DNA from 3 places in the Shewanella sp. MSW genome. Region 1 is predicted to be linked to each of the others. Evidence: predicted binding sites of a transcription regulator. Region 1 holds the regulator's gene; each other region holds the start of a gene.
What was found. The regulator LexA, encoded in region 1, represses DNA repair genes until DNA is damaged. The targets are predictions, from matches to a motif close to TACTGTATNNNNATACAGTA.
Positions count from the first base shown of each region.

Region 2: dinB (DNA polymerase IV) is a predicted target of LexA. The motif match lies at 6,327-6,346, and genes of this name have one in related genera.
Region 3: recG (ATP-dependent DNA helicase RecG) is a predicted target of LexA. The motif match lies at 3,175-3,194, and genes of this name have one in related genera.

Region 1 is NZ_LVDR01000009.1:32,520-43,329, forward strand. Features, by position in the region: gene AYI96_RS11310 (SURF1 family protein) at 1-176, opposite strand, end outside; gene AYI96_RS11315 (DUF2909 family protein) at 148-366, shown strand; gene AYI96_RS11320 (cytochrome c oxidase subunit 3) at 363-1,238, opposite strand; gene AYI96_RS11325 (cytochrome c oxidase assembly protein) at 1,235-1,798, opposite strand; gene ctaD (cytochrome c oxidase subunit I) at 1,800-3,410, opposite strand; partial or broken gene coxB (cytochrome c oxidase subunit II) at 3,429-4,550, opposite strand; gene AYI96_RS11340 (cell division inhibitor SulA) at 5,021-5,512, opposite strand; gene lexA (transcriptional repressor LexA) at 5,509-6,129, opposite strand; gene plsB (glycerol-3-phosphate 1-O-acyltransferase PlsB) at 6,392-8,818, shown strand; gene mtr (tryptophan permease) at 8,818-10,065, shown strand; tRNA gene AYI96_RS11360 (tRNA-Gly) at 10,164-10,237, shown strand.
Region 2 is NZ_LVDR01000012.1:16,422-27,231, forward strand. Features, by position in the region: gene nqrF (NADH:ubiquinone reductase (Na(+)-transporting) subunit F) at 1-448, shown strand, start outside; gene AYI96_RS13775 (FAD:protein FMN transferase) at 511-1,542, shown strand; gene nqrM ((Na+)-NQR maturation NqrM) at 1,559-1,783, shown strand; gene AYI96_RS13785 (GGDEF domain-containing protein) at 1,888-2,874, shown strand; gene bfr (bacterioferritin) at 3,037-3,510, shown strand; gene bfr (bacterioferritin) at 3,521-3,988, shown strand; gene AYI96_RS13800 (methyl-accepting chemotaxis protein) at 4,236-6,242, shown strand; gene dinB (DNA polymerase IV) at 6,397-7,473, shown strand; gene AYI96_RS13810 (DMT family transporter) at 7,724-8,626, opposite strand; gene dnaK (molecular chaperone DnaK) at 8,930-10,810, shown strand, end outside.
Region 3 is NZ_LVDR01000006.1:160,164-170,973, reverse strand. Features, by position in the region: gene AYI96_RS08650 (DUF3014 domain-containing protein) at 28-894, opposite strand; gene recG (ATP-dependent DNA helicase RecG) at 1,083-3,158, opposite strand; gene AYI96_RS08640 (YrhK family protein) at 3,331-3,570, opposite strand; gene AYI96_RS08635 (exosortase/archaeosortase family protein) at 3,747-4,352, opposite strand; gene AYI96_RS08630 (nuclear transport factor 2 family protein) at 4,398-4,766, opposite strand; gene AYI96_RS08625 (hypothetical protein) at 4,812-5,279, opposite strand; gene AYI96_RS08620 (DUF3332 domain-containing protein) at 5,835-6,356, shown strand; gene AYI96_RS08615 (calcium/sodium antiporter) at 6,505-7,434, opposite strand; gene AYI96_RS08610 (AMP-binding protein) at 7,603-9,258, opposite strand; gene trmH (tRNA (guanosine(18)-2'-O)-methyltransferase TrmH) at 9,418-10,110, opposite strand; gene AYI96_RS08600 (RidA family protein) at 10,168-10,551, opposite strand; gene spoT (bifunctional GTP diphosphokinase/guanosine-3',5'-bis pyrophosphate 3'-pyrophosphohydrolase) at 10,574-10,810, opposite strand, start outside.

The DNA of each region.
Region 1 (10,810 bases):
GCATCCGCTCTGGCGGCAATCTCCTGGGCCAATAGTTGCTTTTCTTCAGCGCGCTGCAGTTGCCAGAATCCCAGCTTGACCATGAGTAGAAACAGCCCCAAAGTAAATAACAGTGCAAGGTAACGCCCCCAAGGGATGGGAGAGTGAATGTCAGTCAGTTTTTTCTTTAAAGTCATATTGGTACTGCTACTGCTGTTCATCATTTTCAACCTTGGTCGCGCCCTGTGGATCATGGTGCGCGGCGATTCATCTGTTCCCATGAGCCGTTTTCTTGGCCGCCGGGTGCTGTTTTCGGCGTTGGTGGTTCTTTTGTTGCTGCTGGCATTGGCGCTGGGGATTATTTCCCCTAATCCCCGGCCTTACTAAAGCACATACACAAAAACAAACAGGCATAGCCACACCACATCGACAAAGTGCCAATACCAACTGCCGGCCTGAAAGGCAAAGTGACGCTCAGCGCTGAAGTGCCCCTTTAAAACCCTGAAAAACAGCACCAACAGGAACAGCGTGCCCAGAGTCACATGCATACCGTGGAAACCTGTCAGCAGGAAGAAGGTGTTGCCATAAACGCCGGACTGCAGCGTCAGCCCCAGCTCAGTGTAGGCATGGACATATTCCTCTCCCTGCAAGATTAAAAACGCCAGTCCCAGCAAGATGGTGACTCCAAGCCAGAGGGTTAAGGCGGTGCGTTTGCCTTTCTCTAACCCCAGGTGGGCAAAGTGCAGGGTAATAGAGGAGGTAAGCAGAATAATGGTGTTGAAAAGGGGTAAACCATTCCAACCCATGGCTTGGGTTTCAGTGCCGTCCGGGGTTTTCAGTAAGGGCCAGCCTGCGCTGAATCCAGGCCAGAGCACTTCGTTGGTCATGGCATTGTTGGATGCACCACCCAACCAAGGCACTGCCACCATACGGGCATAGAAGAGGGCGCCGAAAAAGGCCGCAAAGAACATCACCTCAGAGAAGATGAACCAACTCATTCCCTGCCGAAATGACCTGTCCATCTGTGGCGAATAGAGGCCACTCATGGATTCATGGATCACGTTTCTGAACCAGCCAATCAGCATGAACAGAATGACGGCAATTCCTGTCAGCAGTACGTAGCTGCCGTGGCCACCGTCAGACTTGAGCTGGGATACATAAGTACCGGCACCATAGGCGATAAGGAAAAGCCCCAATGCGCCGACAATCGGCCAGGCGCTTTGAGCCGGAACATAATAGTGTTCATGTTTACTGGTCATTTCGCTGCTCCTTGCTCCAGGGCATCGGATATCTGTCTATCCGTGATGTCATAGAGGGTGTAAGAGAGGGTCAGAGTGCTGATGGAGTCCGGCAGGTCCGGATCCACGTAAAACACCAGTGGCAACTCGGCACTGGCATCGGCAGCCAGCGGCTGCTGATTGAAACAGAAGCACTCGGTTTTATTGAAGTAGGCGGCGCCTTGTCCCGGTGAAACGGAAGGGATCGCCTGACCTATCTTGTATTGGTGTGACAGGTTGCGGGCCAGAAAGCGGGTATGGGTCAACTGGCCGGGATGCACCTTGATACGGGTCACTTCCGGCTTGAACTCCCACGGCATTCCCTTGGCCACCTGAGAGATAAACTCCACAGTGACCAAGCGGCTGTTATCCACTTGGGCACTATAAGTGGCGGCGCTGGTGTTGGTCTTGCCATTGATCCCCAACTGCTGACAAAGCACGTCATAGAGCGGCACCAGGGCAAAGCCGAAGCCGAACATGGCTACGGCGCCAAGTAGCAGCAGGCGTACCAGTTTACGGTTGTCGGGGCGGGAGTCTGCCATATCACTTAATCTCCGGCGGAGTGCTGAAGGTGTGATAAGGCGCCGGACTTGGGAGTGTCCACTCAAGTCCTTGGGCACCTTCCCAAGGTTTGGCCGGAGCCTGGGTGCCGCCGCGAATACACTTGATCACCAGTACCAGAAATATCAGCTGTGACAGGCCAAAGGCAAAACCGCCTATGGAGACAATCTGATTGACATCGGCAAACTGCACCGAGTAGTCGGGGATGCGTCTGGGCATACCGGCCAGCCCGAGGAAATGCATCGGGAAGAACAACACATTGACCGAAATGACCGAGCACCAGAAATGCCACTTGGCCAAGGTCTCGCTGTACATATGCCCGGTCCACTTGGGTAGCCAGTAATAGGCGGCGGCCATGATGGAGAAGATGGCGCCGGTGACCAGCACATAATGGAAATGGGCAACCACAAAGTAAGTGTCATGGTATTGGAAGTCGGCTGGGGTGATTGCCAACATCAGGCCGGAGAAGCCGCCTATGGTGAAGAGAATAATAAAGGCACAGGCGAACATCATAGGGGCTTCAAAGCTGATGGATCCCCGCCACATGGTGGCAACCCAGTTGAATACCTTGACCCCGGTTGGCACGGCAATCAGCATGGTGCAGTACATAAAGAAGAGTTCGGCAAAGACAGGCATACCTGTGGTGAACATGTGATGTGCCCACACCAGGAAGGAGAGGATCGCGATGCTGGCGGTGGCGTAGACCATTGAGGCGTAGCCAAACAAAGGTTTGCGACTGAATGCCGGAATGATGGCCGAGATGATGCCGAATGACGGCAAGATCATTATGTACACCTCGGGGTGGCCGAAGAACCAGAAAATATGCTGGAACATCACAGGATCTCCACCGCCGGCGGCATCGAAGAAGCTGGTGCCGAAGAATTTGTCTGTGAGTACCATGGTCACGGCCCCGGCCAATACCGGCATGACGGCTATCAGCAGGAAGGCGGTGATAAGCCAGGTCCAGACGAACAGGGGCAGCTTCATCCAGTTCATGCCAGGTGCGCGCAGATTCACTATGGTGACTATCACGTTGATCGCCCCCATGATTGAGCTTATCCCCATGATATGTATTGAAAAAACAAACAAGGCTGTGCTGTCTGCGCTATAAGTTGTCGACAATGGCGCATAGAAGGTCCAGCCAAAATTGGGGCCGCCGCCTTCCATAAACAATGAGCTAAGCAGGATTAAGAAGGCGAAGGGTAAAATCCAAAAGCTCCAGTTATTCATCCTCGGCAGCGCCATATCCGGCGCACCTATCATCATGGGGATCAACCAGTTGGCCAGGCCGGTAAAGGCCGGCATCACGGCACCAAAAACCATGATAAGACCGTGTACTGTGGTCATTTGGTTAAAGAAATTGGGCTCGACCAGTTGCAAACCGGGCTGGAATAATTCAGCACGGAGCACCATGGCCATGGCGCCCCCGATTAGGAACATGATGAAGCTGAACCAGAGATAGAGTGTGCCTATATCTTTATGGTTGGTGGTCAGCAACCAGCGCATGATCCCCTTGGGGGCGTGATGATGCTGGTGTTCCTGTTCAGTGACTTCCTGAACACCGGCTTTCGCATCTTGACTGAATGAGTTCATCTTCTTCCCCTACTGCCCGTGGTTATTGACGTCGGCGGCTTGCACTGTGTCGCCTGTGTTATTGCCCCAGGCATTGCGCTCATAGGTCACCACAGCGGCCAGTTCCTTGGCGGTAATCTGTTTGCCGAAGGCTTGCATGGCGGTGCCTGTCTTGCCATGGATCACTATGTCCAGATGGGCTGTTATTGGGCCTATGGCAATAGCACTGCCCTTGAGCGCCGGGAACACCCCTTGAAGTCCGGCGCCGTTTGGCTGATGACAGGCGGCGCAGCGCGCCATATAGATCTGTTCGCCAAGCGCCATGGCTTCATCATGGCTCATGGTCTCACTGAGGGCCGCCTGAGCTTCTTCGGCGGCTGTAGCCGCGGCTTGTTTCTGCTTTGCCATCCAGGCGTCGAACTCATCTTCTGCCAGTACCTGCACCACAATCGGCATAAAGCCGTGGTCTTTACCGCAAAGCTCGGCACATTGGCCGCGGTAGATCCCCGGCTTGTCCACCCGGGTCCAGGCTTCGTTGATAAAACCGGGATTGGCGTCTTTTTTGACGGCAAAGGCGGGCACCCACCAGGAGTGGATCACATCATCTGAGGTCATCAGGAATCGGACTTTACGATTGATGGGCAATACCAACGGCTTGTCGACTTCAAGCAGGTAGTGCTCGCCCTTGGCTTCCTGGCCTTCTATCTGGGACCTCGGCGTTGCCAATATGCTGAAGAAGTCGATGTCTTCGCCGAAATAGCTGTAGTGCCATTTCCATTGCGAGCCGGTGATCTTGACCGTCAGGTCGGCATCACTGGGATCCTCCATGGCAATCAGCGTCTTGGTTGCGGGGATTGCCATCAGGATAAGGATTAAGAAGGGGATAAGCGTCCAGGCAATTTCTACCTTGGTACTTTCATGGAATTGGGACGCGACTGCCCCTTTGGATTTTCTATGGTTGATCATGGCGTAGATCATCACGCCGAATACGACCAAACCTATGGCGCAGCAGATATAAAGAATGATCATGTGCAGGTGATACACCTTGCCACTGATCTCAGTTACCCCTTGAGTCATATTCAAGGGCATATCTGCCTGAGCACCTGGAGACAACAAGCTGACGCACAACAAGGTCAGCAAAACACACAGCCATTGCTTCACAAGACATCTCCTCTGTCAATTGCATTCGCAACTACAAAGAAGAGTCACACAGTAAGTCTTTGCTCTATGCAAACTCTTCAGTTCCCAAAAAAGCAACGATGACTTCAAAGTGCGGCGGCGGTTTCACTTAGATCTAGGTATACAGGTGGTAACCACTGTTGCACTTACCGCTGAATATACTCAGCATTTCCGGCGACGGCCTTACTCGCTATAAAGCGAAATGGGACGTTCAACCTACGACGAATTGCATGGAGATAACACAATCGTTGTTCTTACATTACTTGTAGATTAAATATTGATCAAGATCACGATATTTTCTAACTGTATGAAAGAAAAGCGTCTGTTAATCTAGAGGTGAATTCTGCGTGAGGGGCTGACCAGCGCGGCTTTGCGTCGATTTACAAGGAAAGGTATTGCACCCAAAAGGCACAGAATAAAGGCCATCCCAGGAATGGCCTTTATTCATACAATTAATGGATGGAGCGGGTAAGTTCGTTGAGGCGGTTATCCATCTCTTTCGCCTGCCGTCCTGTTTCCAGCACTATTCCCATGGCTCTGGCGTTACGGGCAACCAGCTGCAATCGACGGTTATCACGGGCATCCAGGCTGTTTATCCAACTGATCACTGCACTGGAGGTGCCGTTGGTCAAGGCTCTTTCCGTTGCCCACAGGGCTTCGATTTCATCCTTGGTGCGCACCAAGAGAACTCTATCCATTCTGACACCGGCCCTTGCTAAGGTTTCCTTGTAACCTATGTTGGCAGGGGCGTTAATCAAGACTATCCAGCGTCCCTGTTGACTCAATTGCGCCAATTGAGGGCAGAGGCGTAATAATTCCTGACGTCCCTGGCTATGGCTGGCCAAGCTGGAGATGCCGGTATGTTGCCAAGGCTGATTGCCGGCAATACTGGTGTCTGTCCACAGGCCTGGGTGTCTTGGGGCGTTGCCCGTCATTATGCTCATAGCCAGTCTCCATTGCGTATTATGCCTACCGCCAGTCCTTCAATGGTCAATGGCTGGAAAGTCAGGTCGACTTTGATTGGGGAGTAAGCCTCGTTCTCGGCATGTAGATAAACCACATTACCTTTCTTTTCAAAACGCTTCACTGTTACATCGTCTTCAACCCTGGCCACCACGACTTGACCGTTACGGGCTTCTTGTACCTTGTGAACCGCCAGGAGATCACCTTCGAGAATGCCTATGTTCTTCATGCTGTCGCCGCGTACCCGCAGTAGGAAGTCGGCGCAGGGATGGAACATGCCAGGGTCGACCTGGTAATACTGCTCAACATGCTCCTGTGCCAGTATGGGTTCCCCGGCAGCGACCTGGCCTATTAAGGGCAGACCTGCTTCTGACTCCGCTTGTTCATCATGTGACAAGCGAATACCACGAGAGGTGCCTGGCATGATCTCAATACAGCCTTTCTTTGCCAGTGCCTTGAGGTGTTCCTCTGCGGCATTGGCACTCTTGAAGCCTAACCGGGTAGCAATTTCAGCCCGGGTTGGCGGCATGCCGGTGTCGGCTATATTGCGTTTAATCAATTCCAGAATCTGTGCCTGGCGCGGTGTCAGTGGTCTCATGGTGATTCCTGTTTTTTCATACAGTACCTGTCAGTATATACAGTATTTTGATCAGCGCAAGTATTAACCAAAATTGAAACGTTTAGGGGAGGGTAAATGTTTTAACCTGTGGCAGATTTGGACAGTCAGGCTTACGAATTATGTGGAGTTCAAGGAATTTGCCAGAGGAGCTGCCGGGACCGGTTCGCACCTTCCCTAGCTAAGATTCAGGAAGTTCTGGTATTCTATTGGGTTATTGATTGTGGCTCAGACACTGAAAAACATGTCCAAACAAGATTCATTCTGGTTTAAATCACTTCGCTGGCTCCAAAGCAAGCTGGTGCATACCACTGTGGTGCCTCAGGATCCTTTCGCTGATTTGAACCTGGATCTCGCCAAGCCGATGGCCTACGTGATGAAGACGGAGTCTGTCAGTGATATCGCGGCGTTGGCGGAAGTCACCCGTAAATTTGGTTTGCCTTGCCCTTATGAGACGCTCAAGGTTGATGATATTACCGTTCCCAGAGTCGTCTGCCTGGAAGGTGCAAAGCCCCTGTTCGGCAAGCGCAAGGGCAATAAACCTTTTCTCAGCTGTTTCACCTCTTTGCTTCATTTGCATCAGACCAATCCTGAATTGGATATTCAATTGGTGCCAGTGAGTCTCTATTGGGGCCGAACTCCGGGTAAGGAAGATGACAGCATGCGCGCCGCCGTATTTGAGCGGGAAAACCCCACTTGGTTGCGCAAGTTTCTAATGATCCTGTTCCTGGGGCGAGACAACTTTGTGCAGTTTTCCAATGCGGTCTCGCTGCGGCTGATGGCCGATGAACATGGAACCGATAAAGCTATTGCCCATAAGTTGGCGCGAGTGGCCAGGGTACATTTCCGCCGTCAGCGTAAGGTGATGACCGGGCCATTACTGCCCAACCGTCAAGCGCTGTTTAATGAACTGTTGCGTTCGGAAACCCTTAAAAAGGCTATCAAAGAGGAAGCCGCAGCCAAGAAGATCCCCGAGGCCAGGGCCAGGGAAATGGCGGAGGAATATCTCGATGAGATTGCTGCCCACTATTCAGACAGCCTGGTGCGTATTGCCCAGCGGATCCTCACCTGGTTATGGAACAAGCTCTACAAGGGGATCAACATCAAGGGCGCCGAGCAGATACGCCAGCTGCATCATGATGGACATGAGATAGTTTATGTACCTTGCCATCGCAGTCATATGGATTATTTGCTGCTCTCCTATATTCTCTATTTTCAGGGTATGGTTCCGCCTCATATCGCCGCTGGTATCAACCTGAACTTCTGGCCTGCCGGGCCTATATTCCGCCGTGGTGGTGCCTTCTTTATCCGCCGCAGTTTCAACGGTAATAAACTCTATACTGCAGTGTTCCGTGAGTATCTGGATCAGCTGTTTGCCAAAGGCTATTCGGTTGAGTACTTCACCGAAGGTGGCCGCTCCCGTACCGGGCGGTTGTTGTCGCCCAAGACTGGGATGCTGGCGATGACGGTCAACTCTGTGTTGCGGGGTATTGAGCGACCAGTGACTTTGGTGCCTGTGTACCTGGGCTATGACCACGTTATGGAAGTGGCCACTTATCACAAAGAACTCAGCGGCAAGAAGAAGCAAAAAGAATCTGTCTGGCAAGTGGTTGGCGCCTTGCGTAAGTTGGGTAATTTTGGTCAGGGTTATGTAAACTTTGGTGAGCCCGTGACGCTGCAGAATTTCCTCAGTGAGGCGGCACCTAACTGGCGCGAAGAGGTGGCAGCCGATCCCGAGCAGAAACCCAGCTGGTTGACTCCGGCTGTCAATACTCTGGCCAATCGGGTCATGACTCATATCAACGATGCTGCTGCTGCCAGCGCAGTGACCCTCACCAGCTTGGTACTATTGTCCTCAGAGCAGAATGCGCTGGAACGAAACCAGTTGGAACGTCAGTTGGACTTGTATTTGGATCTGCTCAAGGAAGTGCCTTACACCCAGTACATCTCGGTGGCCGAAGGTGACGGTAAGCAATTGCTGCAACAAGGTCTGGAGCTGAATAAGTTTACGGTTCAGGAAGATGAACTGGGCGATATCATCTCAATCGACGAGTCGATTGCGGTAACCATGACTTACTATCGCAACAACATCATTCACCTATTTATGGTGCCTTCTTTGCTGGCCAGCTGCCTGGTGCGTCAAGAGCAGTGCTGCCGATCTCGGATGCAAGCGGTGCTTGAGGATTTCTATCCTTTGCTGCAGGCCGAGCTGTTTATGGGTAAGGCCGATGTCAGAGCCTATGCCGATCAACTGCTGGATCGTTTCATTGCCAAAGGTTTGGTGGCCGAAGAAGTCAATGGCTTCCGAGTGCTGGAAGCCAGGATCAATCCGCTGGCGTTGCTGGCCGAAACCATGAGCGAAACCCTTCAACGTTACGCCATCATCTTTAACTTGCTGGCCGCGCACCCGGGTATTGAGCGTGGCGATTTGGAGCGCGAAAGCCACAAGTTGGCCAGTCGTCTTGGCGCGCTGCATGGGATTACTGCCCCTGAATTTTACGACAAGAAACTCTACGGCATCTTGAGTATCAAGCTCAAAGAGCTTGGGTATCTCACCAAGGAAGATACCCGCCATGATATAGAGCGAACCCGGGATTATGCCAACCAGCTACTGCGTCCTCAGGTCAAGCAAACCATAGTTGACAGCGTCGCCGCCGAACAGGAGGCCTGATGGCCAATCATATGAATGCGGCGCCTGCCAAGGCGTCTTTGCTGGGCGGCGCCATGATCATCGCCGGGACCACAGTCGGTGCCGGCATGTTTTCGCTGCCGGTAGAAGGTGCCGGCATGTGGTTTGGCTACTCTGTGCTTATGCTGCTGGGGGTGTGGTTTTGCATGTTCATGTCCGGGCTACTGCTGCTGGAAACCAATCTCCATTTTGAGCCCGGCGCCAGCTTTGACACCCTCACCAAGGAAACTTTGGGGCAATTCTGGCGGGTGCTTAACGGCGCTTCGATAACCTTCGTGCTCTATATCCTTACTTACGCCTATATCAGTGGCGGCGGCTCCATAGTCAATCACAGCCTGGAAGGGATGGATATCAGCCTGCCGCAGAGCTTTGCCGCCCTGGTGTTTGCCCTGGTGCTGGCACTGGTGGTGCTGATAAGTACCAAGGCCGTGGATCGGATCACCACTATAATGCTGGGCGGGATGATTATCAGCTTCTTTCTGGCGATAGGCAATCTGCTGATCGGCATAGACACCAGCAAGTTGTTACTACCTGATGGCGAGAACTCTTATGGCTCATATCTGTGGGCGGCCATTCCTTTCGGGCTGGCGAGTTTTGGCTATCATGGCAATGTGCCGTCGCTGGTGAAATACTACGGCAAGCAACCGGGCACTATTATCAAGGCGATTTTTTTAGGTACCTTTATCGCCTTGGCTATCTACCTGTGTTGGTTGGTGGCGACCATGGGTAATATTTCCCGCGGCGAATTCGGCGCTATTATTGCTCAGGGCGGCAATATGGGCGTATTGGTTGGCGCCTTGTCCAAGGTGATGGATAACTCGCTGCTCAACACCATGCTCACTCTGTTTGCCAATCTGGCGGTAGCCTCTTCATTTCTTGGGGTGACCTTGGGCTTGTTTGACTATTTGGCAGATCTGTTTGGTTTTGACGACAGTCGCTGTGGCAGGGCCAAGACCGCCTTGGTGACTTTCCTGCCTCCGACTTTATTGGGTATGTTGTTTCCCGATGGCTTCCTGGTCGCTATCGGCTTTGCTGCCCTGGCGGCTACAGTTTGGGCCGTCATAGTGCCGGCCTTGATGGCTTGGCGTTCAAGACAACAATTTGCCGATAGCCAGGGCTTTCGTGTGCCGGGCGGTACACCTTTGATAGCCATAGTGGTGCTGTTTGGATTACTGACGGCTGCCTGCCATTTGTTGGCCATGGCTGGTATACTGCCTAAGTATTCCTGAAGCGAGAAGCTGCTCTCTTTTTCAAAGGAATGAAAGAGCGGCTTCTTGACAAGACTATAAAAGTCAGTAATTTATATCGTCCATGCCGAGTGTTTTGTGCGGGTGTAGTTCAATGGTAGAACGGCAGCTTCCCAAGCTGCATACGTGGGTTCGATTCCCATCACCCGCTCCAATTAGTTTCGTCATAGTTGATACTTGCTCCCAGTAGCTCATGAATCAATATTCGTTTTTTGCACTGGGCTTTATCCGCAACCTATGACTATTTAAGTTACACAGGTGCCGGTCTCGTTTTTCTATCCGTAAAAGCCAATAAACTGAAAGGCAATATATTTCTCAAAGGGGATCGGGTCATTTTGGCCTTCTGAGTCTAAATAGCGCCCCTTTAGGAAGGGTGCCAAACTCTCTTGGGATTTGTCTGATAGTTATCCTGCTCTCGATAAGCCAGTATTACTTACGCATAAAGGGATTGTGTCCATTGCCCTGCATCCTTTTTATGTATGAGATTTTGCATCTCATTGTTCCGTCGTAGTCTGTTGTTTGGCACATTGTGCAGCATAGGGAAGCGTGACAAGGAAAGTTTGTGCTAACCAACAGGCTACGGCCTTTTTTCTTCTGTATATCGTCAAACCCTTATATTCTCAATTCGATATTGCCATCGTATATTTTCTATACAGTCTGGTATAATTTCTATTAGTGTTTAACGTAAATGGAACCGGCTTCATCAGCCTCCACTGCGCAACACAGA
Region 2 (10,810 bases), on a different contig from region 1:
CTCCGGCCCATTCGGTGAGTTCTTTGCCAAAGATACCGATGCTGAAATGGTCTTTATCGGCGGTGGTGCAGGTATGGCGCCTATGCGTTCTCATATCTTCGACCAGCTCAAGCGTCTTAAGTCCAAGCGTAAGATGAGCTTCTGGTACGGTGCTCGTTCCAAGCGCGAAATGTTCTATGTTGAAGATTTCGATGGCCTGGCGGCAGAGAATGATAACTTTGTCTGGCATGTGGCCCTGTCCGATCCTCAGCCTGAGGACAATTGGGATGGCTACACTGGCTTCATTCACAACGTGCTCTATGAGAACTACCTCAAGTCGCACGAAGCCCCTGAAGATTGCGAGTTCTACATGTGTGGACCTCCAATGATGAACGCAGCGGTAATTGCTATGCTGAAAGATCTTGGCGTTGAAGATGAAAATATCCTCTTGGATGACTTCGGTGGCTAAGCATTAGTTCATTCCCTGGCACTGCCTTTGGGCAGTGCCAGTTTGTAAGGGAAATTCATAGTATGCAGTTCAAGACCGCTAAGTTTACAACGCTGGCAAATTGGCTGGTCCTCATAGGATTGGCCTTTTTTGTTTCTGGGTGCAGTAGTCAGGATGATGTGATTGCACTCTCCGGCAGCACCATGGGCACCACTTATCACATTAAGGTGGTCAACAGTGAGCGCTTGCCGGATGCTCAGTTGTTACAGGCTGAAATCGATATGGCGCTGGAGCAGGTGAACGACCAGATGTCGACCTACAGGCCCGACTCCGAGCTTTCACGTTTCAATCAGCTCAAGCCAGGCCAAAGCCAGGCCGTTTCCGCCGATACCATTACCAATATTCGTGAAGGAATTAGACTATATCAGCTCACCGACGGCGCGCTCGATATTACCCTGGGACCCTTGGTCAACCTGTGGGGGTTTGGCCCGGATAAGCGGCCTTTGGAAGTGCCTTCTGCCGAGCAGATAGCCAACGCCAAGGCAAGAATGGGCATAGATGCCATTCAAATAGAAGGGGACCGGCTCAGCAAGACTCAGTCCAGCGTCTATGTGGACTTGTCATCCATAGCCAAAGGGTTTGGGGTCGATAAAGTGGCTCATTTGCTGGATAAGTATCAGCCCAAAGGTTATCTGGTGGAGATTGGCGGTGAGATCAGCGTCAAGGGAAGCAAAGGCGATGGCAAACCCTGGCGGGTGGCGATAGAGCAGCCGGCGGATAATGGCCTGGCCGTGCAACAGGTGATAGAGCCGGGCACCATGGCCATGGCGACCTCGGGTGATTATCGCAACTACTATGAGGAAGACGGACAGCGCTTTACTCATATTATTGACCCCCGCAGCGGCTTTCCGGTAGAGCACAGACTGGCCTCTGTCACAGTGTTGCACCCTCAGTGTATGACGGCCGATGGTTTCGCCACTGCCATGATGGTGATGGGCACAGAAGCCTCACTGGCCCTGGCCGAAAAGGAAAAGCTGGCCATCATGCTGATTGAAAAACAGGACGAAGGGTTTAAGGTATACTATAGCTCTGCGTTTAAAGCCTTCGTTGACTAGAGTAATTGGAGCCTTTATGAGTACTTTTATTGCAGCCTTTGTGATACTGCTGGCATTTTTCCTGCTGATGTCTGTGGGCTATTTAATCAAGCGCAAGGCGGTGCAGGGTAGCTGTGGTGGCCTCGGGGTCTTGGGCATAGAAAAAGCCTGTGATTGTGATGAGCCATGTGATAAACGCAAGGCCCGTGAAGCGGCAGAAGAAGCCCGGCGCGAGCGTTTAACCAAAGATAGAATTATTTGAAAAAGGGCCTCTTCGGATGCCTTTTCTTCGTCCATCGTTCTCGTCAATTTCTCTTGTACTACACTCTGTGGCATGGACAAGCGCTCTGTAGAGGAGATATGCCGATGAACCGGGAACCGGAAGCTATTCTCGATTCTGTGGTACAACTGACCGAGCAGCGGCAGTTGGATTCGCTGGCCGAGAGCCTGGTGTCCACTGTATCGCAAATGCTCAGTATAGATGAGGTGTGTATCCTGGATGTGGATAAGCTGACCAAGCGTAAAGGGGGCCTGGATGGCCAGCGCAATGTCAGTAGCGCCAGCTTGGCGGTGTCGGTCAAACTCTGTATTGAACAACGAAGGGAGATCTGTTTTTCCAACGGTTTGCATCAGGAGTTGGCCGTTCCTATTATCATCAATGACAAACTCACCAAGGTGCTCTTGGTCAGCGCGCCTTTATTGACTGAGCAAGACAGGGTTCTACTCAGAGGTTTCGCCAAGGTCTATGAGAACTATTTTCACATAGTGGTGGAGAGTGAAACCGACAGCCTGACCAATTTATTAAACCGCAAGGCCTTTTTGCCACAGCTTTATAGCTCGGTGGAGATTGCCTGCGACCTCCTGCAGGAGCAAGCGCAGGCAAGTCAGGATGCCGACGAGGAGCTCAAGTTGTGGATCTGCATCTTCGATATAGATTACTTCAAAAAAATCAACGATACCTTTGGTCACCTCTATGGCGATGAAGTCTTGTTGCAGGTTTCGGCGCTGATGAAACAGGTGTTCAGTGCTCAGGATCTTATGTTCCGTTTCGGCGGTGATGAGTTTGTTATCTTGCCGGCGCCGCGCAGCCGCAGGGCACTTATCGAATTGTGTCAGGAGTTCACCCAGAATTTGGCTCAATTGCAGCAGGAGCGTTTAGGCGGGATCCGCATCTCTATGGGCATTGTGGGAATCGATCCCCGGGTTGATCCCGGCACCTTGCTCAATCAGGCTGACAATGCACTGTATTTTGTTAAAGGCAATGGCCGTAACCAAGTAGCGTTTTATGGGCAACTGCTGGCGGAAGGCAAGCTCGAAGGACCACAAATTGAGGATGATATTGAGCTTTTTTAATCACTTGAACACAAAGTTTTCTTGCTAATCATAGTCAAAATGATAATGGTTGCCTTTTGTAAGTTGGTGAAATTAAAGGTTAATTTGTAATGCCTCCTACTTTAGGCTAGGCTGGGAAAACTTGACTTGGATCAAGTTTAATCAAAGCTAAAGGACGAGACAATGAAAGGTCATCCCAAAGTGGTTTCCCAGCTCAACAAGGTGTTGACCTGTGAGCTGACAGCCATCAATCAGTACTTCCTTCATGCCCGCATGTTCAAGAACTGGGGCCTGGAAGGACTCAACCATAAAGCCTACAAGAAATCGATTCAGGATATGAAACACGCCGACAAGCTTATCGAGCGGGTGTTGTTTCTCGAAGGTCTGCCCAACTTGCAACAGCTGGACAAGCTGCGCATAGGTGAACACAGCGAAGAGATGCTGGCCTGTGACAAACAGATGCTGGAAGAACAACTGACAGTGCTGCGTGATGCCATTGCCTTGTGTGAGGCTGAGCGTGATTATGTCAGTCGCGATATCCTTGAGGATCTGCTGGAAGATGAAGAGGAACATCTGGATTGGCTGGAAGCTCAGTTTGAGCTGATAGGCCTGACCGGACTGGCTAACTATCTGCAATCACAGATTGAGACAGAATAAGGAGACAGATATGAAAGGCCATCAGCAAGTCATAGATGTGCTCAATAAGCTGCTGACCGGGGAGCTGTCGGCAATGGATCAGTATTTCGTACATGCCCATATGTATGAAGACTGGGGGCTGAATGAGCTCTATGAGCGAATTAAACATGAGTCGGATGATGAAAGAGAGCATGCCGCCAAGTTGATTGCGCGGATCCTGTTTCTGGAAGGCACTCCGGATGTTGCCAGTCGCGACGCTCTCACCATAGGCAAGAATGTGCAGGAGATGCTCCACAACGACTTGCAATATGAATACAAGGTTGCTGCCAACCTGAGAGAAGCCATTACCTTGTGTGAGCAACTCAAGGACTATCAGAGCCGGGAGTTATTGGAGCTATTACTGGAAGAAACCGAAGACGACCACATGTATTGGCTGGAGAAACAGCTGGGCCTTATTGGCAAGGTTGGGCTACAGAATTACATCCAGTCCAAGATGTAACGGTATCAAAGCCACTACGACAAGAGCCGCTATTGCGGCTCTTTTGCTATCTGATGTTGCATTGAACCTGAATTAAATTGAATGCACTTAAGTTGGGCAATAAGGCACTGAATTACTTCGGTTTGGTGCAGTGGATTGTTTACATAGAAAATTATATTGTTTCTTGCCATTTTATAGTCAAATTTGTTAACAGATTCTGATACATTGCAGGTTTCCTTAAATAAAAATATAACAAATAGGACTCGCAATGGAGCAGATAAGACGTTCCCTCAGTTTGCAACTTGTATTAGCTATCGCCGGTGCCCTGGCGCTGTTGTTGTCTATCGTGGCGGCTGTGATGGTTAAGAGCAGTAGTGAAGATACCCGTGCCCGTATAGATCAGGATATATCGGCGCTGATCACCCTCAAGGCCAATGAAATCGGCAACTACTTCTACGCCAAGGGGCAGATTATTCACTCTGTCTTTGCTAACCCTGCCATCAATAACTGGTTTGCCAAATACCATAGCCGTGGCTTAGATCTCAGTCTTGATCCCGGCTATCAACAGCTGGTGGATTACTTTCACTTTTTCTCCGAGCAGGACAAGGAGATCAAGTCGGTGTTCTTCGGCTCGGCCAATACCTTCGAGTACTTTGATCTCAATGGCCGTTACGATGGCGATCCCGACTACTACACCAACAAACGTCCCTGGTGGCAGGAGGCGATAGACAAAAATGGTTTGTTTGTCGGCGACCCGGCTGTGGATGCTAACGACGGCTCAATCTCGGCCACAGTCAAGACAGTAGTCAAGGATGCCAATGGTCGCCTGATAGGCATAGGCGGTATGGATATTCTCATCGATACCATAGGTAAAAACCTGCTGGCGCCAATCAAATATCGGGGCGAAGGCCAGGCATTTTTGATGACGGAGCAGGGAAAACTGGTGTACTTCCCGGGTTTTAATCAAGCGTTCCCCGCCGGCTCTGATGCGGCCGTTATTGACAATCTCAGCGGTGACAATCAGGGCTTTAGTGAACTGAAACGTGAAATGCAAACCCGGGATGCCGGTATTGCCGAAGTCACTTATCAGGGAGAATTGCAGCGAGTGAGCTATATTGCCATTCGCGGTGATTATCCCAAAGTGCGCTGGTATTTGGGGTTTATGTTGCCTAATGAAGTGTTTCAGGCTCCTGTGAAGCAAAGCCTTTGGCAAACCAGCCTGGTCTCAGTGGGGATTATTTTACTGGTGGCGTTAACCGTTTTCCTGATGATGCTGCCTTTTCGGCGTAATCTCAATAGCCTGCTGCACACCATGGAAGATATCGCCGAGGGTGAGGGCGACTTGTCACGCCGCATTGAAATCAACCGCACCGATGAACTTGGGCGTCTTGGCGCAGCATTCAACCGTTTTGCCGCCAAGGTGCAGAGTCTGTTGCTGGAAACCCGTGAGCTCAGTGGTCGGGTGGATAATGGGGTTGCCGCCGCGGCTGAGGTGTGTGACAACGCACTGGCCTCTGTCAGCGCCCAGAAACAGGAAATTGCCTCAGTGGCCACTGCCGCTACCGAAATGGCCCACACAAGCCAGGAGATGGCGACCAGCGCCCAACGAGCCGCCGAGTTTGCCGAGACGGCACTGTTGCAGTCAAGAAACGGCGCAGATGTGGTGCAGCAGGCCAGTCAGGGAATGCACTCACTTTCCACACAGGTTAACCAAGCCGCCGGGGTTATTCGGGCGCTCAGAAGCAGCTCAGAGGAGATAGGCGAGGTGCTCAGTGTGATCCGCGCCATTGCCGAGCAAACCAATCTGCTGGCACTCAATGCTGCCATTGAAGCGGCCCGCGCCGGGGAGCAGGGAAGGGGCTTTGCGGTTGTTGCCGATGAGGTGCGCACCCTGGCATCCCGCACCCAGGACTCGACTACCAATATTCAGGGCATTATCCAGACTCTGCAGCAACAGGCACAGCAAGCCGAACAGGTGATGGAAGCCGGAGTCAGGGAGGCCAACCAGGGCCAAAGCCTGACACTGGAGGTTGAGCGAGCATTGACAGAAATCACCGCGGCAGTGGATGCCATCCAGTTGCAAACCATGGAGATCACCGCGGCGATAGGCCAGCAGGCTGTGGTGGCCGAAGAAGTGGCCTGCAACATTGAAAATGTTCGTGGCCGCTCCGATGAATCCCTGAGCGCCAGCGAAGAATTGTCACAAAAGATGCGGGCATTCCAACAGTTGGCCACGGCTCTGGGGCGTAACATAGGTCAGTTCCGCATCGATTAAGACGAGCTTCAAATCCATAAAGGAGAGCCCAGGATCTCCTTTTTTGCTCCCGATTGAAATATCTTTACGTTATCCCAGCTTGTTAACTGTGTTTATATACAGTACTCTGTTTATATCCGGCTCGACCGAGCCCTTTGAGATCCGGAAAGCAAGCTTGAGAAAGATCATACATATCGACATGGACTGCTATTTTGCCGCGGTGGAGATGCGTGATTTTCCAGAATATCGTGGCCGACCTTTGGCCGTAGGCGGCAGTAGTGACAGACGCGGGGTGATAAGCACTTGTAATTATGAGGCGCGTAAATTTGGCGTTCGTTCTGCCATGGCCTCGGCCTATGCGTTAAAGCTTTGCCCGGATCTGCTGCTGATCCCCGGGCGCATGTCTGTCTATAAGGAAGTCTCGGCAGAGATCCGGGCCATCTTCGCCCGCTATACCTCACTGATTGAACCTCTGTCGCTGGATGAAGCCTATCTGGATGTATCCGATAGCTCGTTATACCAAGGTTCGGCCACCCTAATTGCCGAGGCTATTCGCGCCGATATCCTGGCGGAAACAGGCCTTACGGCTTCTGCGGGTATCGCTCCGGTCAAGTTTCTCGCCAAGGTGGCCTCAGATCTCAATAAGCCCAACGGCCAGTATGTGGTCACGCCACAGGCGCTGCCTGAGTTTGTAAAAAAACTGCCGCTTATCAAGATCCCCGGAGTCGGTAAGGTCACCGCTCAGAAACTGGCCGAAATGGGGCTGCATACCTGTGCGGATGTACAGAAGGTGCCTTTGGCCATATTGCAACAGAGGTTTGGAAAGTTTGGAAGCTTACTTTATGAAAGGGCTCAGGGGATAGACGAGCGTGAACTGACCATCAACCGAGAGCGTAAATCGGTCGGGGTAGAGACCACGCTGGCAGAGGATATCCATACCCTGGCTCAGTGTCGTCAGGTAATGCCACAGTTGGTGCAGGAGTTGGCCCGCCGTTTGGAGCGCGGAGCCAAAGACAGGCAAATTCAAAAGCTGGTGGTCAAACTCAAGTTCAGTGACTTTAAACAGACCACTATAGAAACCCGCTCGAGAGAGTTATCTGTGCGTCTGCTGGATGACTTGCTGACCCAGGCATTGCAAAGAGCCAACGGCCGTGGCATCCGCCTGCTGGGGGTCGCTGTCGGCCTGGTTAGCCAGGATGACAGCCACTCATCGGCAGAGGAAACTCTACAGCAGTTGGATTTGGCTTTCTAAATTGACAGTTTGGATTAGTTTACAGAAATTCAATCGGCTATCGGTTCTTGGGGTAACGGATTGTGAGGCTAAAAAGCTCCTTCTACGGCATTACCTTTATGTGCCAGTTTACCCGACGCTTACTGTATGAGGCGGTTCCTGGGTATTGGGCCATCATCATAGGGCCATCATCAATTTCCAACATTAGACGAGTTGCACAGATAAGGCCGAGAATCTTCGTTGCCCTTAAATAATGGCTTAATATGGCGTATCACACTACCTTCATTTTCGGTGCCTTGGGTTTCAGCACTTTCTGTATCAAGAGGGCTGACAGGATAAGTCCCATACCGACCAGAGTCGCCAGAGTGATGGCTTCTTTCAATATCAGCGCAATAAACACCATGGACATGAGTGGCGTCAGAAACACCAGATTGGTGATGCTGGCTGCCCGCTCTGTGGTTCTCAGTGCCATTAGCCAGAGCACAAAGGTGACGCCCATCTCAAATAGCCCCACATAGACACCGGCTCCCAGCGCTTGCCAATGCAAAGAGGGCAGACTTTCTGTTGTCAGCAGGGTGATGGTTATCAGCGGTAGACTCACCAAAAAACTCAGCAATAGGCTGACAATGGCATCGCCCTTGTCTTTGGTGTTGATGATCCAATATAGGCACCATAGCAGGGTACTGGAGAGTGCCAGCAGAATACCGAAGGGGTTTTCAAAGTCCATCGATAACAGATTACCGCCGGTGGCTATCACCAGTACTCCAAAGTAGCCGGTGATGGCCGCCAGCATGTCGCTGAGTTGCAGCTTTTGCTGCAACATGGGGGCGGCAAGCAGTGGCAACAGTACCGCCCAGGTGTAGTTCAGCGACAGCGCCTGCTGCGCCGGCAAGAGATCATAGGCTTTGAACAGTACCAGATAATATAGAAATGGATTCAGTATTCCGGTTTGCAGATAAAACCAGGGCCGGGCGCGAAACTGCTGCTTTAATAATGTGAGTTTCCCCTGCCAGGCAAGAATAAGCCCCAGACAGATGGATGAAGTGATAACGGCAATAAACACCAGTTGCAACGGCGAGAAAAAGCCGAGGGCGATTTTAAAGGCGGTCGCAACAGTGGACCAGAGGAATACGGCGGCCATTCCGTAGATCAGGGCCAGCTGGGATTTTTTCACTTTAGAGGTCTCTGTTTCTACTCTTGTTTTATGGCTGGTTCTGCCACGGTCGCAATCGACACTATTTTATTCAGTACTGCTAAACAAAAAAAGATCTCCGGCACCGACGATGCGTAAAAAGATTGTACAAAAAAATCTATTTTTTTCTTCCTGGCCCTTGTAAAGCAGTTTTACGCCCCTATATAGGGGGTAAGGCAAGATTGGGGGCCATCTACAACGGGCTTGAAAACAGCGAGTTTACCCCCATATCTGAAATCAGATAAACATATTCAGTTCGAAAGAAAAGATTTTTCGGAGGACCTCATGGGTAAAATTATTGGTATCGACTTAGGCACAACAAACTCTTGTGTAGCTGTCCTCGATGGTGACAAGGCTCGCGTATTGGAGAATGCCGAAGGCGATCGCACAACACCTTCTATCATCGCCTTCACTGAAGACGAGACGCTGGTTGGCTCACCTGCAAAACGTCAGGCTGTGACCAACCCTGCCAACACTTTCTTTGCCATCAAGCGTTTGATTGGCCGTCGCTTCACTGATGATGAAGTTCAGCGCGACGTCAGCATCATGCCTTTCAAAATCATCAAGGCCGACAACGGCGATGCTTGGATTGAAAGCCATGGTAAGAAGATGGCACCTCCTCAGGTGTCTGCTGAAGTACTGAAAAAGATGAAGAAAACTGCTGAAGACTTCCTGGGTGAGCCAGTGACTGAAGCGGTAATCACAGTACCTGCTTACTTCAACGACTCTCAGCGTCAGGCCACCAAAGATGCCGGCCGTATCGCGGGTCTGGAAGTAAAGCGTATCATCAACGAGCCAACTGCTGCGGCACTGGCCTATGGTATCGACAAGAAGCAGGGCGACAATATTGTTGCTGTATATGACCTGGGTGGTGGTACTTTCGATATCTCCATCATCGAAATCGACAGCAACGACGGCGACCAGACTTTCGAAGTACTGGCAACCAACGGTGATACTCACCTGGGTGGTGAAGACTTTGACAACCGTCTGATCAACTACCTGGCTGACGAATTCAAGAAAGAGCAAGGTCTGGATCTGCGTAACGACCCTCTGGCTATGCAGCGTCTGAAAGAAGCTGCCGAGAAGGCTAAGATTGAGCTGTCCAGCACCACTCAGACCGAGGTGAACCTGCCTTACATCACTGCTGATGCGACAGGTCCCAAGCACTTGGTGGTTAAGATCACCCGTGCCAAACTGGAATCTCTGGTTGAAGACCTGATCCAGCGTTCTCTGGAGCCTCTGAAAGTGGCTCTGGCCGATGCCGACCTATCAGTGTCTGACATCAACGAAGTGATCCTGGTGGGTGGTCAAACCCGTATGCCTAAGGTTCAGGAAGCGGTAACCAACTTCTTTGGCAAGGAACCACGTAAAGACGTGAACCCTGATGAAGCGGTAGCCGTAGGTGCTGCGATTCAAGGTGGTGTACTGGCCGGTGACGTGAAAGACGTACTGCTGCTGGACGTAACGCCTCTGTCTCTGGGTATTGAAACCATGGGCAGCGTAATGACCAAGCTGATTGAGAAGAACACTACTATTCCTACCAAGGCGCAGCAGACCTTCTCTACAGCAGACGACAACCAGAGCGCAGTGACCATTCACGTGCTGCAGGGTGAGCGTAAGCAAGCCAGCGCCAACAAGTCACTGGGTCAGTTCAACCTGGAAGGTATTGAGCCTGCTCCACGCGGCATGCCACAGATTGAAGTGACTTTCGACATCGACGCCGACGGTATTCTGCACGTGTCTGCCAAAGACAAGAAGACAGGCAAAGAGCAGAACATCACCATCAAGGCCTCTTCCGGTCTGTCTGATGATGAAGTCGAGAAAATGGTTCGCGACGCCGAGGCTCATGCCGAGGAAGACAAGAAATTTGAAGAACTGGTCAGCGCCCGCAACCAGGCTGACGGTCTGGTACACGCTACCAAGAAACAGGTGGAAGAAGCCGGTGACGCTCTGGCAGCAGACGACAAGGCCAAGATTGAAACCGCTATGGCCGCTGTAGAAACTGCCACCAAGGGTAACGACAAAGAAGCTATCGAGAAGGCGACTCAAGAGCTGATAGAAGCTTCTGCCAAGCTGATGGAAATCGCTCAGGCCAAGGCACAACAAGGCCAAGGTCAAGGCGAAGCCCAGAGCAGCAATGCCCAGGCCGATGACGTTGTCGATGCC
Region 3 (10,810 bases), on a different contig from region 1:
GCGACTGCCGGGTGATTCAAATGCTGCTCAGTTGTTCAACTGGCTTTGCAGTCGCCGCAGTGCCGTTTTGATTTTGCGAGTGTTGTCGGGCCCCATACGTACCAGCATTTTCTGCGCGTTGGGCAGGGCTTCCAGCTTGGGATCGACAAACTTGTAGTTCACACTGATGGCATACAGCTCGATAGGATCTTCTATTACAGGGGTAGCCAACAGCACCTTGATGGCTTGTTGCATCCGCTCATCGAATTTGAGGTTGGGATAACCCAGCTCATCGAATGCCTGCTCCAGCAGCGGCGACAATTGACGATAGGTGTTGAGCAGCTGCTCGTCGTTGAGCCCGGTGAGGAAGTCAGCGTAAAGGTCGTATCTGTGGTAGCTATCCGGATCCAGATAAGTCTTGTTGGCAATTTCAGATACAGTGAAGGTGTCGCTCGGGCCTTTCATCGGACTGGTTTTACGAGCCAGTTCACCTTGGGCCAGATTATCGACAAACACCACGAACTGGCGTACCAGATCTTGTTCAACCAGCAGTGGCTCTATCTTCATACCATCGGCCATGGCCACGGCCTTTTCATGAACATACTCATCACTTTCGGCCAGTGAAGGCAGGGGTTGTTCCGGCTCGGCTTCGGGCTGAACCACTTCAGGTTCAGGCTCGGGCATGGTTTCAGGTTCAGGCACCTGAACCTGGGTTGGCAGCGGTTCGCTGGGCGCGGGTTCAGGGAGTTCAACCTGGGTGGGTTCTGCTGTTTGCTGCGGCTCTTGTTCGCCGCTGAAATAGTAGTAGGCTCCTCCTGCAATCAGCAATACCAACACTAGCAGGATGATAACAATGCCACTGTTGCCAGAGGACTTTTCCTGCGGCGCGATTCTATCTTCTTGATTGACTTGCATTGGATTTCCTTTCATTGATACCTGTGAGGCAGCGCTTCTCCCATTCTGCAAATATTGGCCATCTTGTCCAGCTTTCGGCCATTTAGCAGCAAGATTTATTTGTGAAATATTGCCAGTAGAGCAGATCCTGTGGTGGCTGACTTGAACCCCGGCTGAACTCTCGGCAATTTTGTGACGTTTTTAGCGCACTAGGCCTGAACATATTGCTGCCGGTCGCCCAGCCAGCGCTGAATGATGGCATCGACATTCTCCGGTGCCTGGCTCATCACATGACGGGCCAGTTTCTGGATGTGGGGAATAAGCGCCTGATCCCTGACCAAATCGGCCACTTTCATATCGGCTATACCTGTCTGGCGGGTGCCCAGCACCTCACCCGGGCCGCGGATCTCCAGATCTTTTTGGGCAATCACAAAGCCGTCGTTGCTCTGACGCAATACTCCAAGCCGTTTGGTAGCCGTGTGTGACAGCGGTGCCTTGTACAGCAGGACGCAGTGGCTGGCCACGGCGCCGCGACCGACCCGGCCGCGCAACTGGTGCAACTGCGCCAGCCCCAGCCGTTCCGGGTTCTCGATGATCATCAGACTGGCGTTGGGCACATCGACCCCCACTTCAATGACAGTGGTGGCCACCAACAACTTGAGCTCGCCGCGTTTGAAGCTGTCCATGACTTGTTGTTTTTCGGCGCTCTTCATACGGCCATGTACCAGGCCTATGCTCAGCTCCGGCAGGGCGGCACGCAGCTCTTCACAGGTGTCTTCGGCTGCCTGGCATTCGAGCACTTCGGATTCCTCGATAAGGGTGCAGACCCAGTAGGCCTGGCGACCGTCATTGAGCGCCGCCTGACGTACCCTGTCGATTACCTCCTGACGCCGACTGTCACTGATGGCCACTGTGGTGACCGGGGTACGCCCCGGCGGCAACTCGTCGATGATGGAGGTGTCCAGGTCTGCATAGGCGGTCATCGCCAGAGTGCGGGGAATAGGGGTCGCCGTCATGATCAACTGGTGGGGATGAAAACCCTGGCTGATGCCTTTCTCTCTTAGTCCCAGGCGCTGATGTACGCCGAATCTGTGTTGCTCATCTATGATGATCAACGCCAGCTTGTGAAACTGTACCTGCTCTTGAAAGATGGCGTGGGTACCTATCACCATGTGGGCACTGCCGGAGGCGATATCCTCCAGCGACTGAGCCCTGGCCTTGCCCTTGAGCTTGCCCGCCAGCCAGCCGACCTTGAGCCCCAATGGCTCCAGCCATTGACTGAAATTAATTGCATGTTGCTCGGCCAACAGTTCAGTGGGCGCCATCATGGCCACCTGATAACCGTTTTCTATCGCCTGCAGCGCTGCCATGGCTGCCACCAGGGTCTTGCCCGAGCCAACATCGCCCTGAACCAGGCGCATCATGGGTTGCGGTTTTTCAATATCGCGGCCGATATCTGCCACCACTCGCTGCTGCGCCCCCGTAGGTTTAAAGGGCAAGGCGACGAGGAAGGGATTGAGCAAGGCGCCGGTGGCGGGCAAAGGCACGGCTTTGTCATGATTGCTGCGCTCTCTTAGCTTGAGCATAGACAGGTTATGCGCCAGCAGTTCTTCCTGCACCAGGCGTTGTTGCGCCGGGTGTTGCCCCTGTTCCAGACGGTAGATGTCGACATCCGCCGGGGGCCTATGCAGGGTACGCACTGCCTGGGCCAGACTTTGCTGATTGGGGCGCAGCGCCTCGGGCAGTAACTCCTGCAGTCCGTCCTCCTGCAGCAGGTTTAGAGCCTGCTCGGTCAATTTCATCCAACTGGCCTGCTTGAGCCCTTCAGTGGTGGGATAGATGGGCGTCAGGGTTTCACTGAGGTTGGGCGGTTCGTCGCCTTTGAGTATCTTGTAATCCGGATGAATGATCTCGGCCTGGTGGTTACCTCGGCGCACTTCGCCGTAGGCTCTAATGGTCAGACCTTGTTGCATGGCATTGCGCTGGGCGGCTGAGAAATTGAAGAACCTCAGGGTCATGGTGCCGCTGTCATCACGGACATTGCAGATCAACATACGCTTGCGGCCATTGATGATCTGGCTGGACTGAATTTCGGCTTCTATGGTGCCGTAGCTGCCGGGTGTGAGGCTGGCTATGGGGTAGATGCGGGTTCTGTCTTCGTAGCGCAGCGGCAGGTGGAACAGCAGATCCTGTACCGTGTTGATTCCGAGCTTGTGCAGTTTCTCAGCCATTTTAGCGGCTACGCCCTTGAGCTCGGTGATAGCAATAAGATCCAGTCTCTGCAAACCTTTAGCACCGGATTACTGTGAATTTATACATATACTATCAGAGAAATAGCCCTTGGCAATGCGTTGCTTTTATCGGCCGGGTAAAGTGTGGTGCAATGGCGGCAGGGCTTCTGCCTGGGTGGGCGGGTGTATGGCAAAAGCCCTGATATATTTGTGACGGATTAATCTGTCAGTGCCACCAGTTCAGCAGGGTGACCAAGGGCTTTATCAGTAGCTGAACGCTGCCTATTACAAACAGCCAGGCGCCGATAAGGGTGTGAACGTCAGTGAGAAAAAAGAAGCTGCCCAGTAGAAAACAGAGCGCGACTATTAGGTCGCTTAGGGTATTGAACAAGGCGTGTTTGGGAAGAGGGGTGGCGGGGGCTTTGATATCTTGCTCGGCAAAATATCGCTGCTTACTGTCGATCATGGTTCCTTCTTGGTAGTTATGATTTGCCGCGATACCTTAACGCTGCTACCTTCCGAGTGCAAATCTAATTCCCTAATTATTTGTTTTAATGAGAATAAATATATCTACATAACCATAAGATTAAGTTAACAACTTGCATCTTGGATTCGGCAGGCTTGGCAAAAGAGTAGCGTAACTTAACGGCCCAGGCCTGAACCCTGGCTAACGGTTATTTCACCGTTAAAGCCTATCAGTTCGGCGAGTGTTTGTGCGTAGGCTCTGGCCTTGTCTGTGGCCTGCTTTTGGGGTTTGAACAGGCCAAAACCGAGTCGCTCACGCTCAGAAAAACAGAGTACCACGCTGACACTTATGAGCTCTTCGTCAGTGAGGTGTTCAAGCATGTGACTTCTGAATCTTTCGTTATAGGTATTGCGTTGCACCTCTATGCGGCAGAGTTGACTGAGAGGCTTGCTTTTCCCGCCCCGGAAGACGCAGTCTTGTTGCAGATCCAAAGTTACGGGTTTGAGTAGGCGGTAGAGGTTCAGGCCCATGATGATGCCGCTGAGCCCCAGCACTATGGCTATGATGGCAGCCATAAACCAAGTGTCCTGTCTGGCGGGGTCCAACACGAGTACTGCCAGAATTCCGGCAAGCATCAGCAGTAGTCCCCAAAGCGCGTATTTCAGTTGCGTTTGCCTGCTGCGCCAGATGAGTTTCAACTTGCCCGGCTTAGCCTCAAGCTCTGTCATCAGCATATACTGCTGATATTGGCAGAGCCTGACTTGCTGTTGGTTTTTGGTCATAAAACAGTCGCCATGAAATCAGTAGTTTGTCGTAAAACCCAGTGCTCAAGCCAGTAGGCTCGAGTGAGCCGCTATCAGTTGCCAGCCGGTTGCTTTTTGCTGCCAAACCCGGGTAAAACGAAAACGGCCGTTGGTCGGTGCTTTGGCATAGCTGCCTTGAATATTCACCTCCGCCGACACTATCGCAGTCCCCTGATGCAGTCGTATCTCTTCGGCCAGGGTGTCTATCCGAGTGATGTTGAGCAGGCCTGAGCTATGGGCATGCAGATCCTCTGCTTTGCCGAGCACTTGCCCCAGGTGATTGGTGAATATCAGCTGAGGCGACAACAGTCTATCCAGCAAATTGATATCCGAATTCAACATGGCACTATGCAGTTGGCTTTCCAGTTGTTGAATCTCTGAGATGTGATTCATGGTTATTCCCAAGGCCTGAGGAGTGGCGGCAAAGAGGCAAGAAGGTTAAAAAATACTGACTTTGGCACACTTGCTGCAGTACCAGGAGTTCTGCCATTGGTTCAGTGCCGCGCGGTATTGCTGCATTGACTTTCGCCCTCCCAAGTAGTTTTTCCATAGCCAATCGGCGCTCAGGATCAGAGTAAAACTGGAGGCAAAAAAGCACAGCACTCCAAGCCAAAAACTGCTCCAGTTGCTGCCAGCCTGAAACCCCAGGTAGCCGCCCAATAGTAGCCCGGGGAAAGCCGCCAGAAATAGCACCAAGGGCTGAGGGTCAGATGGCGGCGAGCAGCGCTTGGCCAGTTTGGTTTGCAGTTGGGCGCTACCCTTGAGTTTTTGTTTTCCATGCACAGAAAAGGGCTGGTTGTTCCACACGGGTTTGGCCGAGGCGCTGACTGAAACTTCTGTTGTGCCCTCGGCATGAATGGCTTTGAAGTGTTTGATATTGTCTGAGCCGCAATGTCTGCAATGCATTGATTGTTCTCCTTAACTTGGACTAACCGGATCCCTGATGTTGCTCGTTCAAACAACTGCCTTTGAGTAACAAGTCTGAGCTGAACGCCGAGTCATGGTAAAGCTTTTAGCCTCTGGGTTGAACCCCGAGATGCCACGCTTGCGGTATATTTAAGTGAACCCGCATTAATGGATATAACAGTGAAATTTATCGGGCGTGTTGACCCTAAAAAAGCCAAGCCATTTTAGAGGCTGGACAGCGCCTCACTTTCCGATATTCGCAGAGCGGAACCGGTTTTTGCCTGTTTTGGCAAGCCGGCCTTGGTTTCTTAAACCCCTGCGATTGGGGCTCAGGATACAGGTCTCTGCGTAAGGTAAGTGAGTTGTGTTTGTTTGAGCGCCTTTATCACTAGTGCCTTACTGATTTTTCCAAAGAGAAAAACATCCAACAACCGAGTAACTTACTCTCCGAAAAACTAACCTCAAGTTGTGAGCCCCTGCATGGTTAAATTGATTAACCTGAGTAGAATCCGCGCGCCAATAACATATGCGTAAACTCTATTTGGGGAGATATTGATGAAGTTGAGTAAAGTCGGTCTTGGGGTCACTGTGTTGATCTGCTCGCAACTGGCGGGTTGTATGGGACAGATGGGGCTTTCAGGCATGTTGACCAAAGGCAATCTGAGTGCGGTGGATAACCGTTACGGCCGCGCCGGTTTGTACCTGTTGCTGGCGCCCGTCTATGGCATTACTGCCGCCGCCGATCTGTTTATTTTCAACAGTATTGAGTTTTGGACCGGCAAGAACCCTATTACCGGCAAGTCACCGGCCTTGGTAGATATGCCGGCCGATGCAGTGTTCAAGATCAATCATAAACTGGACAAGGATCTGACCACTGCCCCGGTAAAACTGAGCCGTGCCAGCATGTCAGCCATAGATGACAATACTTTGGCGATGACGCTGAGCTATGAAGATGGCACCGAGCAGGTAATGCTGGGGCGCAAGCAGGGGGAGATGGTGGACTTCTACCTGGATCAGCAATTCATTGCCAGTGTCAGCATAGCTGAAATGGAGAGTTATGTAGCGGCTCGCTCCTGAGCGCTTTTGGGCTGTTTTGGCCCTTAACTTGATGATATCCCGGGTTTTGATTATTCATTTTTGGTGTCAAAACCCGGGATTTTTTATGCTACTGCGGCTTGGCAATAAAGCTCTTCAGAAGCATTCAATTGTCAGTCCATAATCAGGTTCAGGCGCTGGCGTGGGTGACCAGATAGCCCATATAGCCGCAGTAACCCAGCAATAATATGGCGCCTTCGCGGCGACCGATACGAAATCCGCTCCAGGCAAAGGGCAACACCAACAGTGCCAGGGTTAGCATCACGCTGAAGTCCAGGCTGCTGAAGCCGGAAGAGCTGATGGGGTGCACCAGGGCCGTGACCCCGAGGATCCCCAGCAGGTTAAACAGGTTGGAGCCAACCACATTACCTATGGCGATATCGCTCTGGCCCTTGAGTGCGGCCAAAATCGAGGTCACTAATTCCGGCATGCTGGTGCCTATGGCAATAATGGTCAGGCCGATCACTACTTCGCTGATACCGAAGGTACGGGCCAACTCGACTGCGCCATCGACAAACAGTATGCCGCCGCCCACCAACATGCCGATACCGGCGATGATAAACAGCAGCGACAGTAGAGGGTTCTTGGGGCCTTCAATAGGTTCATCGGTATCTTCGCCCTTGCTGCTGAAATAGCTGAGCAGCAGATAGCCTACCAGTAAGCTGGTCAGCACGGCGCCGTCAATCAGGCTCAGTTCACCGTCGAGTACCAGCAGCCACATCAGAATAGAGGCGCCTATCATCAGTGGAATGTCGCGTCTGACCATCTGTGTCTGAACGCCTATCGGGCGGATCAGTGCGGTCAGGGCCAGGATCAGACCGATATTGGCGATATTGGAGCCCACCACGTTACCCAGAGCAATGCCCGGGCTACCGGCCAGTGCTGACTTAACGCTCACTGCCAGTTCGGGAGCACTGGTACCGAAGGCGACGATCGTCAGGCCGATCACCAGCGGGGCGATTCCCAGACGCAGGGCGATGACGCTGGCGCCGCGAACCAAGGCTTCGGCTCCCAGAGTCAAAATTAAGAAGCCGCCGAGAATAGAGAGTGCAATCAACATTGAAAACCGCTTTTCCTGTCAGTAAGGTGCCATACAGAACGGCACCGATGAATGTATTTGGGCTGCCAGCATAAGGTTTTTCCCCTCGAAGGCAACCCCTTTTTGACAGAATATGTCATAAAAATCCCGGCCGGAGCCGGGATAATCAGATAAATCAGGATAAGGGCTTTAGATTTCGTCTTCCCAGACGACCTTGGCGCCGCGGATGCCTTCCATCCGGCTGGCGTATCTGCTCTCCAACACATGGCGCTTGATTTTCAGCGTTGGGGTCAGCACATCGTTTTCTATGGTCCAGGGCTCCTTAACCACCAAAACAGCTTCCACGGTTTCATGGGACTCCAGGTTGGGGTTAACCGCATCCACAGTGGCCTTGAGCGAGGCGCGTACCTCTTCTCTGGCTTGCAACGCCGCCCCTTCAGAGAGTTGCACCAAAGCCACTGGGTGGGGCAGTCCCAGGCCGATGACGCAGATAAGCTCCACATGGGGATCCTGCGCCATCTTACGTTCAATCGGCACTGGCGCCACATACTTGCCCTTGGCGGTCTTGAAGTTATCCTTGACCCGGCCTGTGATGCTGACGCAACCGTCGGCATCTATGGCGCAGAGGTCGCCGGTGAGGAAAAAGCCCTCTTCATCGAAGGCGGCGGCTGTGGCTTCCGGCGCCTTGTAGTATTCACGCATCAATCCCGGGCTCTTCACCAGCAGTTCGCCATTGGCCGCCTGCTTGACTTCGCAGCCGATCACCGGCTTGCCGACAGTGCCTATCTTACTGGCATCGAAGGGGAAGTTGATAATTGAGTAGGCGCAGTTTTCCGTCATGCCCCAGGCTTCGCAGATATCCAACCCTATGTTGTGATACCACTCCACCAGTGACGGAGGTATCGGCGCCGAACCTGAACCGAGCAAACGACACTTATCCAGCCCCAGGCCCTTATGGATCTTGCGTTTGACCAGATGGCTGATGAGGGGGATCTTCAGTAGCAGATTGAGCCTGGCGTAGCCGACCTTATCGATAATGTTCTTTTGGAACAGGGTCCACAGCCGAGGTACCGAGAAGAATACGGTTGGCCGCATTCGCTGCACATCGGCAACAAAACTGTCGAGGCTTTCGACAAAGGCAACGCAAGAGCCGGAATAGAAGGAGGAACCCTCTATCGCCACCCGCTCTGTGATATGAGCCAGCGGCAGGTAGGACAGCAGTCTGTCTTTACCATCTGTCTTGAGATCGCGCACCACGGCATTACAGGTCCAGCCGTAACTGCCGAAGGTTTGGATGGCGCCCTTGGGCTTGCCGGTGGAACCTGAGGTGTAGATCAGCGTCATTACCTGCTCGGCCTCGGGATAAGGGGCATCCACCAGAGGTGTACCGAGATTCAACAGTTGCTGCCAGTGATATTGAGCCGGCATGGTGTCATAAGGCATCGCCAGGCGCAGAATATCACCGCCGACACCGGCTTCCTGATCGGCCCAGTGATCCAGTTTACCCAGTATGATGGCCTTACAGCCACTGTGTTCCAGCACGTAGCGTATGGTATCGGCATTGGCCGTGGGGTAGATGGGCACACTGATATAGCCGCCGTGCATCAGCGCTAGATCGGTAATGAACCACTCGGCGCAGTTTTTTGACAGCACGGCTATCTTGTCGCCGGGTTGCAGCCCCAAGTGACGCAGGCCGCCGCAGAGTTGTTGCACCTTGGCCTGTACCTGACGCCAGGTCAGATCCTGATATTGGCCGTTGATTGGCTGCCTGAGATAGATCTCATCGCCTTGAGTCTCTACCCAGTGGTCGAGCATTTCCACCGGGCTCTTGAATGATGCTTCCATGGGGTGTCCCCTTTACTGTTCTTGTTATCTGCGTAGCTGCAGCTTCCCCCACGGCGGCTGCAACGATCTGATTATCTGTTAGTTTCGCTATGCAGTGGCCAAACCAGTATGGCGACAATTGTGATCTGGTGCAATATTTAATCGGTTGTTTGAAATGCTTCACAGTTCCTGGATGGGTTCACGCATCCGTTGCCACCAGTCGGCAGCGGCGACTATCTGGCCCTGCGCGTCTATGGTCGGGTAGGGAATGCCTTTGCGCCGACAGGCTTTGGCATAAATGGGATGGCCTTGCTCAAACAACATGGTCTGGCAATAGTCATTGTCCAGCTTGCGACTGCCATAGAGGCCGGCCTCTTGCCGCTGACGCTGCGCCTCATACAGCAGCAGCGCCGACGCCACCGAGACATTGAGGGATTGCACCATGCCGACCATGGGGATCACTACCTGCTCGTCGGCGGCGGCCAGGGCTTCGGCGCTGATGCCATCACGTTCATTACCGACAATAAAGGCGGTGGGGCGGCGGTAATCCAGCTCCCGAAAGTCGCGGGCCTGAGGGCCGAAATGGGTGGCGACCAGCTGCATTCCGCGCGCCTTGCAAGCCTTGACTGCCGAGGCAAAGTCATAGTGTTTAATGGTTTTTACCCACTGCTGGCTGCCGGAGGCGGTATTGCCGGACAGGCGCATATCGGCATCGGGCCAGACCGCATGAATTTCGTGGATACCCACAGCATCGGCACTGCGCAGCGCGGCGGAAATATTGTTGCTCTTGTGGACTCTGTCCAGGATCAGGCTCAGATCCGGCTGGCGCATGTCCAGCATTTGGTTGATGCGAGCGAAGCGTTCGGGGCTCATTGGCGGGGGATCCTATATGAAAAAGGGCGCCGTAGCGCCCTGTATTGGAGAGGGAACTCAGAGTTCCATCACACCGTCCATCTCGACCAGAGAACCCTTTGGCAGCTCTTTCACGCCTATGGCGGCGCGGGCCGGGTAAGGCTGGTTGAAGTAACGGCTCATGATTTCGTTGACCGTGGCAAAGTTGCCCAGATCCAGCATATAGATATTCAGTTTGACGATATCGGCCATGGAACCGCCGGCGGCTTCACAGACGGCCTTGAGGTTGTCGAATACCCGTACAACCTGGGTTTCAAAGTCGTCACCGGCCAGTGCCATGGTGGCTGGGTCCAGCGGGATCTGCCCGGACAGGTAGACAGTGCTGCCCACTTTGACTGCCTGGGAGTAGGTGCCGATAGCGGCGGGAGCCTTGTCTGTTGCTATGATGATCTTCTCTGCCATAACGCTCTCTCTTTTTCTGTTATCAACGGTTACGGGATGTACGCAGAACCTCGGGCAGTACCCTGATTCGGCGCATAACATTTGCCATGTGGATCCGGTCGCGAACCGAGATGCGCAGGTTGATCAGATAGACGCGGCCATCGCGCTCTTCGGTGCTGAGATTGTGAATATTGGAGCCTTCGGCGGCAATGATATTGGTGATCTTCGCCAGCGCGCCCTGATGGTTGACGATTTCGACCCTCAGGTTGGCCTGGAATTC